One region of the Buttiauxella sp. AC038 genome, then DNA from elsewhere that is predicted to be linked to it. Evidence: predicted binding sites of a transcription regulator. Region 1 holds the regulator's gene; each other region holds the start of a gene.

Region 1 (4,351 bases):
GCCAGATTCCGTGATGTGGCCGTTGACGCCATGCAACCGAAGATATGGTATGCATGGTGCTGAGATGGCCCAGTATCCTCTGCAAATGCTGTTCCATCGTACTTAATGGCCCGTTTGGAAGCCCTTCTAGCGGGTCCAGAATATTCGCATCATTGGTTTCCCCAGGCCCATCATACTGAAGCCGCTGTTGGCATCGTTGCAGCGCAATTTCACATGACTGCAAATAGCGCTGGGCAAGATCTGGCGTCAACATATTGTGTTCGCGAGCCAAAGTCGTCATTGCGTTAATATGCTCGACAATAAACTGACTGTGCGTCACCCACAGTTTCATATCCGCCAGATAATGCGAATTAAACCCAGGTTCCTGCATCGCCTGGTTCAGGGAGTTAAACAGGGCGTTATGTGCCTGGTTGACCTTCATACGTTCATAAGCGAGCGGCGTTGGTTCGGGGTCATTACTGAGAATCAGGCGAATTGCATTTTGATCCCTTTCCAACGCATCGTGGGCGTTCTGGCGTAACAAGCCACTCTGCCATTGTGGCCACAGCCACACCATGCCGCCAAAGGCTATCAAGCAGCCTAGCAACGTATCTATCAGGCGAGGGACGATATACTGCTCGGCACTTAATGTTATCAATTGCAGGGTATAAACGGCGGTCACCGTAAAGCCTATCGTCGCCCAGCCGTAGCTTTTGCGAATAAACAGATAGCTCACCAGCGTAATGACCAGCATCGCGCCCAGAGCAATGCTTTTCGGGAAGTGGAAGTGAAGCGCAATACCTGCAATGGCAAGGCCTGCAATGGTGCCCGCCGAACGGTGGAGAATACGAACTCGTGTGGCACCGTAGCCGTTTTGCGTCACGAACATTACCGTCATTAAAATCCAGTAGGGCTTGGGCAGATGTAAAAATGCACCCAACAGACTGGCTATCGTGAGCATCACACCCAATCTTGCTGCGTTGCGAAGCGCCGCTGACTTCAACGATAAATAACTTTTCAATGCCGCCCACAGTGGCAAACGGCGTTGCCGGTCTTCCATTAAATCACGGACATACAGCGGGCGTTGGGTGCGTAGCACGCGAGCGATACGGCTGAAGTGGTAATGGCAAAATTGCCCAACCGGGTTATCTGGATTCTGACGGGCGATTTTCTCAAGGGCGTCGATCTGTTTTTCCATCGTAAAACGCTGTGGATAACGATGGTAAAGAATGTCGTCAGCCAGTACGCGTAAGCGCGCCGCGATGGTCTGAGCATTCCATCTAATAACCGCTTCTGCATGGCTTTGCTCGACGAGCTTCTGAACTTCAGCTGGTTGGTGAAGGCTTACCGAGATGTGCTCTTGCAAATCCAGTGCTACCTGGAATGCACGTAGCAAACGCTTGTAGCCGTTTTGCTGGTTTGCCGCCAGCATATGAAGCTGTTGGTAGCATTGGGTAATGAGATCCACCGCTTTTTGCTGACGAGCCAGCAGAGGAGGGAGCGCTTTTTCCGGATCGGTATGTTGAGTCAGCATGCCGTATTTTGCTTCACAGTAATCTGCCAACTGCCGATAGAGCAGGCTCAATGATTCCCGCAGCGGCTGCTCGCGCCACATCCAGAACCAAAACCAGTTAAATACGCCGTACCAAATCGTACCGGAGACATACAGCACCATCGGTTTCCAAATCGGCATATTTCCGGCCATGCTGAGTGTAAATATGGCAGCAATGAGTGATGCGGGAAGCAGACGAGCGTGCAAGGAACTGATTTCTGCCGTGACCCCAAGCAAGAGCGCCATCACGACCAATATCACCGGCAACGGTACGGAGGTATAAAGTAATAAAAGCTGCATGATCAGACTGCTGATGGCAAAAAGGCTGCCGCCAACAATCAGACGTTTGAAGAAGCGCTTATGTGGAGTATCAAGGCCCGCAATATTGCAACAGGCAGGAACTAACGAGAAAAGCAGGCCAGACTGGAGATCGCCGACGAGCAAACCTACTGCCACCGGAAGGCACAGCACCAGCGTTTGCCGCAGTGCGTAGTTAACTTCAGGATGGTAGATCAGCCGTCGCCACATTTGCTCGTCATACTTCAAGTTGCAGGGTTGTTGGTTGTACTCAGTCACACCAGTCACTTACTTTAGTAAGCTCCTGGGGATTCCTGAGCTTACCGCCTACCTGCAACATGAATTATTTAGAGCAAGTGAGGGAAGTGTAGAGACAAAAAAGGCGTGTTATGAAGCAACACGCCATTTTTTAGACGGAGATTAACGAGTGCCGTATACGACGATCGTTTTACCGTGAGCGGAGATCAGATTTTGATCTTCCAGCATTTTCAAGATACGACCAACAGTTTCGCGAGAGCAACCCACGATCTGACCGATTTCCTGACGGGTAATTTTAATCTGCATACCGTCTGGGTGGGTCATTGCATCAGGTTGTTTAGCCAGGTTCAGCAGCGTCTGCGCGATACGACCAGTCACATCCAGGAATGCCAGATTACCCACTTTCTCAGATGTAACTTGCAGACGGCTAGCCATTTGTGAAGACAGGCGCATCAGAATATCTGGGTTGACCTGGATCAGCTGGCGGAATTTTTTATAAGAAATTTCAGCCACTTCACAGGCACTTTTAGCACGAACCCAGGCACTACGTTCCTGACCTTCTTCGAACAGCCCTAACTCACCAATGAAATCGCCCTGATTTAGATAGGAGAGGATCATTTCCTTGCCCTCTTCATCTTTAATCAGAACAGCCACAGAGCCCTTGACGATGTAATACAGCGTCTCTGCTTTCTCACCTTGGTGAATGAGTGTGCTCTTCGATGGATACTTATGAATGTGGCAATGGGACAAGAACCATTCGAGAGTCGGGTCTGTTTGCGGTTTGCCAAGCACCATGCGCGGTTATCCTCTGTTTTATAACTGGCTACCAACGACAGGACGCTAAACATCCTGTCTGGCGTTGCAAGTAATTAGAATATTCCCCACCTTGGGGAGATGGCATGCAAGTCATTCTTGCTGCCTGTAATTAGTGATGTCCTCTGCATACATGCATTACGTCAATGTATCGATGTAGCATCTGGATTGTTTTAGCATAGCTTTTGGCAAGTGTCTCCTGTTGTCTCGTTTCAGCTTGACGCATGTCGCCTTCCGTTGCCAGATTTGCTGAATCTGCGTACTCTGAAAGGTAATTTTTCTACAGGAGTAAGCAGCATGCAGGCACGAGTGAAATGGGTTGAAGGGTTTACCTTCCTGGGCGAGTCCGCTTCAGGGCACCAGATCCTTATGGATGGCAATTCTGGTGATAAAGCACCAAGCCCAATGGAAATGGTGCTGATGTCCGTTGGCGGTTGCAGTGCAATTGACGTAGTTTCTATTTTGCAAAAAGGCCGCTACGCCGTGACCGACTGCGAAGTGAAATTGACCTCTGAGCGCCGTGAAGAGGCTCCGCGTTTGTTTACGCACATCAATCTGCATTTCATCGTGACAGGCAAAGAGCTAAAAGATGCTGCAGTTTCCCGCGCAGTAGACCTCTCTGCTGAGAAATACTGCTCTGTAGCACTGATGCTTGAAAAAGCGGTCAACGTTACTCATAGCTATGAAGTGATTGATGCTTAGTGTGTAAAACAGGGCGGTGATTAGCCGCCCTGATTAATGTTTCGCCCTTCCGCCAGTCGCTTAACGAGCGGCGTCATAATTAATTCCATTGCCAGACCCATTTTGCCGCCCGGCACCACCAAAGTATTGATGTGGGAAATAAACGACCCTTGCAGCATGGCAAGCAAATACGGGAAGTCGATGTCATCCAGCCCGCGAAAATGAATCACCACAAAACTTTCATCCAGAGAAGGGATGCCGCGAGCCGCAAATGGGTTAGACGTATCAACAGTTGGAACGCGCTGGAAGTTGATATGGGTGCGGGAGAATTGCGGTGTGATGTAATTGATATAGTCGTCCATAGAACGAACCACAGAATCCATTACCGCTTCTCGGGAATGCCCGCGCTCGCTGGTATCGCGCACTAACTTTTGTATCCACTCCAGGTTCACAATCGGTACTACACCAACCAGCAAATCGACGGCCTTAGCCACATCGTGCTGTGGCGTAACTACACCGCCGTGCAAACCTTCATAAAACAAAACATCAGTGGGTTCTGGCAATGGTTGCCATGGCGTGAAGGTTCCGGGGATTTGGTTCCAGGGTACGGCTTCATCGTAAGTATGTAGATACTTGCGTGACTTACCCTGCCCGGTTCTGCCGTACTCAATGAACGTCTGTTCAAGCAAACCAAAGTCATTGGCTTCCGGGCCGAAATAGCTGATATGGCGCCCCAGGTCGCGTGCTTTACGAATAGCCATATCCATTTCA
Region 2 (4,351 bases), 4.5 Mb from region 1:
GATCGGTACGCCAGTCTTTTGCCAGTTCAACCGCAGCTTTCACCAGGTGGCCCTGGTGCATTTCTAGCTTGCGCTCAAACAGTTCGAATAGGGTAAAGGCATCCGCAGTGCCGCCAGCAAAACCGGCAATCACTTTGTCGTTATACAAACGACGTACTTTTTTAACGTTGCCTTTCATTACAGTATTGCCGAGCGTGGCCTGACCATCACCACCGATTACGACATGGCCGTTACGGCGCACACTTACTATTGTTGTCACGAGCAGACCCCTTATTGCATCAGCTATACCCGTCATAATTCAAGTTGCAGTTGCGTTGGCTGCTTTCAGTCACCCGAATCACTTACTTGAGTAAGCTCATCGGGACTCCTTCTTTTGCCGCCTTCCTTCAACCCGAATTATTTAGGGTAGAAATATGATCCCCAAAATGTGTTTGGGGTTGAATGCAATTATAGATGGGGGGATTTTGGGGGTTTCAACCCCCAGCACCAAGACGAATACAGTTAGAGTGGCCTGCCATCTTCAACTGGCTAATTGTACCGTCAGCTTTCTCTTTGCCCTTGATTGGGCCAATGACGACGCGGTTCCAGCCATTGTTGGTGGTAATGCGTGAATCAAAACCTTCGAAAGCAAGCTGCGCACGGACAGTTTCTGCCTGTTCGGCACCCTTGAAGGAGCCACACTGTACCATCCAGCGTTTCTCATCTTTCGGCTTGTCCTGAGGTGCCGGAGCCTGTTTGACCACTTCTTCACGGGTAATCGGCGCTGCTGGTTGAGCGGTTTGCGCCGCTGCACGCTGTTGAGTATGCGGCGGTGTTTGCAGCAAATCTTGATACGGCTGCTGAGATGCCGTGGTGCGTTGTTGCTGCTGCACCGGGCGTGGCTGCTGTGCTACAGGCTGTGATTGCTGAACAGGCCGCGGTTGTGCCGTAACAGATTGAGTATTGAATTGTTGCTGTTGGGCTTGCTGCTGCTGAATAATTTTTTGGCGCTGCAAGGTGCTCTGACGCTGTTCCGGCGTCTGCTCATTCCACGGCACTTCGTTCAACTGAGTAGGTTGCTGGCGCATATCGGCCTGCATCTGCTCCAGTAACTGGCGCTGTTCGCTGGTGAGCTGATCTTTATTCTGCACTTCACCACCGGCAGATGGTTCGGTTGGGGCACGCACACCCGTCTGGCGATTTTCCAGTTCTTTGATATAACGCCAGCGCTCTTCCGGTTTAGGTGGCAGACCATTTCCTGTGACTTTATGGCCAGGCAGGGTTTCGCTTTCATCTTTTTTATGATGAGTAATGAAGTAGAGAGCACCAATAAAGGTCACCAGAACGGCGGCCGCAATTGCGACCATTGTCGGCGAGACAGATGGTAGGCTGCGTTGCTTACTGCGGGTGTTACTTTTCTTACGCCGCGTACCTGCCGATTGCCCGCGGCGTACATAATCTCGTTGTGCCACTATTGATTCGCTATATTTTATTCGTTTATCAGCCCGCCATGTTACTTAATGGATATCCCTTTGACCAGAATCCAGTGTCCTAAAGCGGGTCATTTTCTACTGCCAGGTGCGCTGGTGGAGCCTCGTTCAATGAGTTCACAGTCCAGCAAACGCGAACCACTACTCACGGTGTGCCCGTTAAGTTGATCCAATAACAACAGCATAGCTTCCCTCCCGATATCAAAACGGGGTTGAGCTACGGTGGTGAGCGGTGGGTCACAGAACTGTGAAAGTGCGATGTCATCAAAGCCCATAATCGATAAGTCTTCCGGCACGCGTAAGCCATTTCGCTTGGCCTGAGACAGTGCGCCCAGCGCCATCACATCGCTATGGCAGAACACCGCAGTCGGCGGGTTTGGCAGCGCCAGCAGCTGCGACAATGCAGCGGCACCGGCTTCATAGGTAAAGTTACCACGCGCAATGTAGTGCGGATCAATTACTGCACCCGTACGACGCAATGCCTGGATATACCCCTGCAAGCGATAGTGGCAAAGCGGCATCTCTTCTGGGCCTGCAATACAGGCAATTTTTTGATGGCCGAGCTGCTGTAAATAATAAACAGCATTAAATGCGGCCGTAAGGTTATCAATATGAACCGTAGGCAGTTCCAGCTCAGGAGCAAATTCGTTTGCCATTACCATCGGCGGTAAATTGCGTTGTTCTTCAATGCTGGCATCAAAGGGAAGGCGTGAGCCGAGCAGCAGCATGCCATCAATCTGCTTGGTGATAATCAGATTAATGAAGGTTTTTTCCTGCTGATTTTGGTGGGCGCAATCGCCAATCAGCACCAGGTAGCCCTGTTCGGCAGCCGTCACTTCGATACCGCGGATGATTTCGCTAAAGAAGGGGTCGCAGATATCCGGGACAATAACCAGAATGGTGCGTGATTCATTACGCTTTAGATTTCGCCCCAGGGAGTGGGGTAAATAACCTACGGCTATTGCCGCTTGTTCCACACGATTACGAGTGCTCTGCGATACTTTGTCCGGGTTCATTAATGCCCTGGACACCGTTGCAGTTGAGACTTTCGCCTGAACAGCAACATCTTTCATGGTTGCATTGGCAACCTGATTCTTCGGCTTCAACTTCTTCTCCTCGCGTGCACTGTACAGGTGCTGACAACGTCCGTGGTGTCTGACCATGTCCACATTCTTAGCAGAAATTGATGTTCGTTGGTTACAGTTATTTCATTAAAAGTGTGATGGTTGTTGAAATTTTCGATCCGCTTCGCATAACCACAGGGCTTTGTGCTAGCCGTCTATTGGATCAACATCCAGCGTCCACTTCACTTTGCGTGATTCCGGTAAAGTATTGACCAGCTTCAACGAATGACTGACCAGGCGTTGCAGACGCGCGCGCGAAGGGTGTTGCAGCAGAATTTGCCAACGGAAACGCCCACCGCGTTTGGGTTGCAAGCATGGCACCGGACCCATAACCCAGAGCTGATCATCTCGTAAAGGGCTGGACTCAAGCAGGTTTCGTAACTGCTGCAAGAAGAGCGGCGCCTGATGGTTATTTTGGTCTTCTGCGCGGAACATGATGTGGCTGGTAAACGGCGGCAAGAATACCGCCTGGCGCTCTTTCAGTGCCTGGTTTGCGAAGTCGTCATAACCTTTGGAGAGAAGCGTTTGTAATAAAGGATGCTCAGGATGGTGAGTTTGCAGCATGACTTCGCCTTGCTTACCGGCGCGTCCGGCGCGGCCAGACACCTGGACATAAAGTTGTGCAAAACGCTCCGCTGCGCGGAAGTCAGCCGAAAACAGTGCGCCATCGACATCGAGTAAAGCTACCAGAGTCACATCCGGGAAGTGGTGGCCTTTCGCGAGCATCTGCGTACCAATCAGAATACGAGCACCGCCGCGATGGACTTCCGCCAGTTGCTGCTCAAGCGCACCTTTACGGCTGGTGGTGTCGCGGTCAATACGCGAAATCGGCACGCCCGGGAATTCCGGTGTCAGGCTATGTTCGAGCTGTTCCGTTCCCATACCGACAGGAACCAGATTGGTGGAGCCACAATGTGGGCATTGCTGAGGAATAGCTCTTTGGCTGTCGCAATGGTGGCAACGTAAATGACGCTGGCCCTGATGATAGGTGTAGTAGTGATCGCAGCGCGGGCACTCCGCTATCCAGCCGCATTCATGGCACAGCAGAGCGGGAGCAAACCCGCGGCGGTTAAGAAACAGGATCACCTGGTTGTCAGCTTTAAGATGCTGGCCAATTTTTTTGATAAGCGCAGGCGCCAGGCCGGATTTCAGTGGCTGGCCTTTTAAGTCCACCACTTGCTGTGTTGCCGGGCGCGCATTACCGGCGCGTTTTGTCAGGCGTAACTGGCGATATTTTCCCAATTGAACGTTGTGCAATGTTTCAAGGGCGGGGGTCGCTGAGCCGAGGATGATGGGAATATCTTCCGCATGTGCACGGTACACGGCTAAATCACGAGCGTGATAACGCCAGCCTTCATGCTGTTTGTAAGAGCTGTCGTGCTCTTCATCTATAACAATGACGCCAAGTCGGCAAAACGGTGTGAACAGGGACGAGCGGGTGCCAATCACAATCGCTGCTTCGCCGCTACGAGCTTTTAACCACACAGCAAGACGCTCACTGTCATTAAGCCCGGAGTGCAGCACTTCGACCGGAGCGTTAAAACGCTCACGGAAACGGGCAATGGTTTGTGGCGTCAGGCCAATTTCAGGGACCAGAACTAGCGCTTGTTTGCCTTGTGCCAGCACGTTTTCCAACACGCTAAGATACACTTCCGTTTTGCCTGATCCGGTAATACCCGCAAGTAACCAGACCGCAAAATGGTCGGCAGAACTGTGGATAGCGCCGATAGCAGTAGCCTGCTCGGTGTTCAGCCGTAA
Region 3 (4,351 bases), 4.4 Mb from region 1:
ATCTCGAAGCGGCAGGCATCGGCATCATTCAGATCGACGAACCCGCACTGCGCGAAGGTTTACCGCTGCGCCGTTCCGACTGGCAGGCGTATCTGGAGTGGGGCGTGGAAGCCTTCCGCCTGAATGCCGCCGTGGTGCGTGATGACACACAAATCCACACGCACATGTGTTACTGCGAGTTCAACGACATCATGGACTCCATTGCCGCGCTGGATGCAGACGTGATCACCATCGAAACCTCGCGTTCCGATATGGACCTGCTGGAGTCATTTAAAGAGTTCGAATATCCGAATGAAATTGGGCCGGGCGTATATGACATTCACTCACCGAACGTACCGAGCGTGGAATGGATTGAAGCATTGCTGAAGAAAGCGGCGGAAAGCGTTCCGGCAGAGCGCTTGTGGGTGAACCCAGACTGCGGCCTGAAAACCCGTGGCTGGCCGGAGACTCGCCAGGCACTGGCGAATATGGTGAAGGCTGCGCAGAATTTGCGTAAAGCTTAATAAAGTAAGAAGTGGGGGAATCTTTCCCCCTTAATTAACTGCATTACTTCTTCGCACTAAAGCGTGCAAACCACGCCAGCATCCGCACCCAGCCATCTTTGGCTGAATCTGCATGATAGCTCGGGCGGTAGTCCGCATTAAAAGCATGTCCTGCTTCCGGGTAAACGATGATTTCTGCGTTGGCATTAGCGGCACGCAACGCATGGCGCATTGTTTCCACAGTATCCTGTGGAATTCCCGTGTCCTGCCCGCCATAAAGCCCAAGCACTGGCGCATTCAAATTGACTGCTATGTCGACTGGGTGATGCGGGGAGTTTAATGTCTTTTCGCCCACTAATTTTCCATACCAGGCCACAGCCGCTTTCAACTGCGGATTGTGTGCGGCATACAGCCACGTTATTCGGCCACCCCAACAAAACCCTGTCATCATCAAACGATGTGCATCACCACCGTTTCTTGCCGCCCAATTAGCGACGTGATCAAGATCCGCGAGCACCTGTGCATCGGGCACTTTTGAAACCAGCTCGCTGAAAAGGGTAGGGATATCGGCATACTCATTGGGATCACCCTGGCGGAAATAGAGCTCTGGCGCGATTGCCAGATACCCTTCCAGCGCCAGGCGGCGACAAACATCACGAATGTGTTCATGCACACCGAAAATTTCCTGCACCACGATTACAATCGGCAGTGGGCCTTCCGCCCCTTTTGGTCTGGCATGGAACGCCGGCATGTTTTCGCCCTGCGTAGGAATTGAGGTTTCCCCTGCATGAATAGCATCATCTGGGGTATGCAATACGGTTGAAGCAAGAGGGGAGGCCGCTGGCGCAAAATGCCCGCCCGGTGATTTACCTATATGTTCTTCTTTCATTGGCATTCTCCTTACCAGAATTAGCGCAGTGCGATAACTATAGCTTTTCCCCGTTATTCTTCGAGTTGCTGGTGGATTGTTTAGTCGCCTTCTTCTCAATATCAGAACTATGTGCGCCACCCATTTAAGTGTGATTTTCATCACTGTTTCAGTTGAAAATAATGTAACTTGTTTGATTCAAAGTGAAATGCGTCACGAAATTCTTTGCGAGGGTTCTGTACAGTACCCCCATTGCAATGTAAGCCAACCTATTCAATGCAGGAGTCTGTTATGTCCAAGTCTGATGTTTTTCACCTCGGCCTCACTAAAAGCGATCTGCAAGGGGCAACACTTGCCATCGTCCCGGGCGATCCTGAGCGAGTTGAAAAAATCGCTGTGCTGATGGATAAGCCGGTCAAATTGGCTGCCCACCGTGAATTTACTACCTGGCGTGCTGAGTTAGACGGCAAGCCAGTTATCGTCTGTTCCACCGGTATTGGTGGTCCATCAACCTCTATCGCGGTGGAAGAACTGGCACAGCTGGGGATTCGTACTTTCCTGCGTATCGGGACTACCGGTGCAATTCAGCCACATATCAATGTTGGTGATGTTCTGGTGACAACTGCTTCTGTGCGCCTTGACGGTGCCAGCTTGCACTTTGCTCCAATGGAATACCCGGCGGTTGCTGATTTTGCATGTACCACTGCACTGGTTGAAGCCGCGAAATCTATCGGCGCAACGACTCACATTGGTGTAACGGCGTCTTCAGATACCTTCTATCCTGGCCAGGAGCGTTACGACACCTTCTCAGGTCGTGTAGTGAATCGCTACAAAGGCTCTATGGAAGAGTGGCAGCAGATGGGCGTGATGAACTACGAGATGGAATCAGCAACACTTCTGACCATGTGTGCAAGCCAGGGCCTGCGTGCGGGTATGGTTGCGGGTGTGATTGTGAACCGTACTCAGCAAGAGATCCCGAACGCTGAGACCATGAAGAAAACGGAAAGCCATGCGGTGAAAATCGTCGTGGAAGCAGCTCGCCGCCTGATCTAGTCCCCCAAAGCCGGTGCAAGCCGGCTTAATTTTTACGCTTTGCGTAACGTCTCGCAGTAAACTCCTTTTCATCTGGACATTTATACAGCACAATTTTATTTTGCTGGTGTCTGGCATGGCTTGTTGGAGTGACTGTGGATATTTCTATTTTATTCGGGCTCGGTATTGCGCTGGTTGGGGTTCTGACTGGTTGGTTGCTGGCAAGTTTGCGGGCGGCCGGGCGGCAATCCGCACTGCATGAAGAACAAAGAGAAATCTACGGCGAACTGACTGCTGCACGGCAGGAGTTACAGCAAAACCAGCACTGGAAAGAAGAATGCGAGCAACTCAACCGCGAGTTGCGCACTCAGCTTGAAATTAACAGTGCCCAAGAAGCGGATATCCGCGAACTCTCCACGCTGCTTGAACAAACTCGTCTTAATGCTGATGACAAACATCGCCAGATGCTCAACAGCGAACAGCGCCTGAGTGAACAGTTTGAAAACCTCGCTAACCGCATCTTTGAACACAGTGGCCGTAAAGTTGAAGAACAAAACCGCCAAAGCTTGAATGGGTTGCTTTCACCACTGCGCGAACAACTGGATGGTTTCCGCCGCCAGGTTCAGGAAAGCTTTGGGCAGGAAGCTCGCGAACGCCACACGCTAACCCACGAAATTCGTAACCTTCAGCAATTGAATGCGCAAATGGCGCAAGAGGCGCTCAATCTCACCAAAGCCCTGAAAGGGGATAATAAAACCCAGGGTAACTGGGGTGAGGTTGTGTTGACGCGGGTGCTGGAGGCGTCTGGCTTACGCGAAGGGTATGAATACGAAACTCAGGTAAACATTCAGCTAGAAAATAATAGCCGCATGCAGCCGGATGTCATTGTGCGCCTCCCACAAGGCAAAGATGTGGTTATCGACGCCAAAATGACGCTGGTGGCCTATGAGCGTTACTACAACGGTGACGGCGACGTAACTCGTGAAATTGCCCTCAACGAGCATATTGCAGCGGTGCGTAACCACATTCGCATGCTGGGCCGTAAAGACTATCAGCAGTTGCCTGGGCTGCGGTCGCTGGATTATGTGCTGATGTTTATCCCGGTTGAGCCCGCATTTTTACTGGCGATCGACCGCCAGCCTGAATTGATCAGCGAAGCGCTCAGAAATAACATTATGCTCGTTAGCCCAACCACATTATTGGTGGCATTAAGAACGGTTGCCAATTTGTGGCGTTATGAGCACCAGAGCCGGAATGCGCAACAAATTGCCGAACGTGCCAGCCGACTCTATGACAAAATGCGCCTCTTTGTTGATGACATGTCGGCGATTGGTCAAAGCCTCGATAAAGCCCAGGATAATTACCGCCAGGCGATGAAAAAACTCTCTTCCGGGCGCGGCAATATTCTCATCCAGGCAGATGCATTTCGTGGTCTGGGCGTTGAGGTTAAACGTGAGATTAATCCTGATTTAGTCGAACAGGCCAGACTTGAAGAAGGCGATAATATCGAGCGCCATGAGCATGAAAACGACGAAGAGAAGAATATGGAAAACAGTTTGTAGCAAGAATAACTCGAGTTGCAGGTAGGCGGCAAAGGAACAAATCCCCAGGAGCTTACTAAAGTAAGTGACTGGGGTTTGTGAGTGCAGCCAACACCCCTGCAGCTTGAAGCATAGGGCTTTAGGGCTCATTCTGTTACACTTCACGAACATTTTTTGGATAAGCAGGCATTGAGATGGTTGAAGAATCCCAGGAAACAACACACTTTGGCTTTCGCACTGTAGCGAAGGAACAGAAGGCCGATATGGTCGCTAATGTGTTCCACTCTGTGGCCGCAAAATACGACGTAATGAATGACTTAATGTCATTTGGCATCCATCGTATATGGAAGCGTTTCACCATTGATTGCAGTGGTGTTCGTCGTGGTCAGCGCGTACTGGACTTAGCAGGCGGAACCGGTGATTTAACC

What was found. Region 1 encodes CRP, which controls carbon source genes, mostly activating them, when cyclic AMP is high. Its sites were predicted from a motif close to ATGTGANNNNNNTCACAT; they were not measured.
Region 2: the regulator CRP is predicted to act here: its motif matches at 2,623-2,640, upstream of cytR (DNA-binding transcriptional regulator CytR).
Region 3: the regulator CRP is predicted to act here: its motif matches at 1,500-1,517, upstream of udp (uridine phosphorylase).

Annotation. Positions count from the first base shown of each region.
Region 1 is NZ_CEEDCQ010000001.1:404,413-408,763, forward strand. Features, by position in the region: gene AC0IXI_RS01865 (YccS/YhfK family putative transporter) at 1-2,059, opposite strand, end outside; gene crp (cAMP-activated global transcriptional regulator CRP) at 2,249-2,881, opposite strand; gene AC0IXI_RS01875 (OsmC family protein) at 3,197-3,601, shown strand; gene AC0IXI_RS01880 (phosphoribulokinase) at 3,622-4,351, opposite strand, start outside.
Region 2 is NZ_CEEDCQ010000001.1:4,867,662-4,872,012, reverse strand. Features, by position in the region: gene hslV (ATP-dependent protease subunit HslV) at 1-259, opposite strand, end outside; gene ftsN (cell division protein FtsN) at 474-1,451, opposite strand; gene cytR (DNA-binding transcriptional regulator CytR) at 1,541-2,575, opposite strand; gene priA (primosomal protein N') at 2,741-4,351, opposite strand, start outside.
Region 3 is NZ_CEEDCQ010000001.1:4,762,614-4,766,964, reverse strand. Features, by position in the region: gene metE (5-methyltetrahydropteroyltriglutamate--homocysteine S-methyltransferase) at 1-503, shown strand, start outside; gene AC0IXI_RS22520 (dienelactone hydrolase family protein) at 547-1,371, opposite strand; gene udp (uridine phosphorylase) at 1,642-2,403, shown strand; gene rmuC (DNA recombination protein RmuC) at 2,538-3,944, shown strand; gene ubiE (bifunctional demethylmenaquinone methyltransferase/2-methoxy-6-polyprenyl-1,4-benzoquinol methylase UbiE) at 4,118-4,351, shown strand, end outside.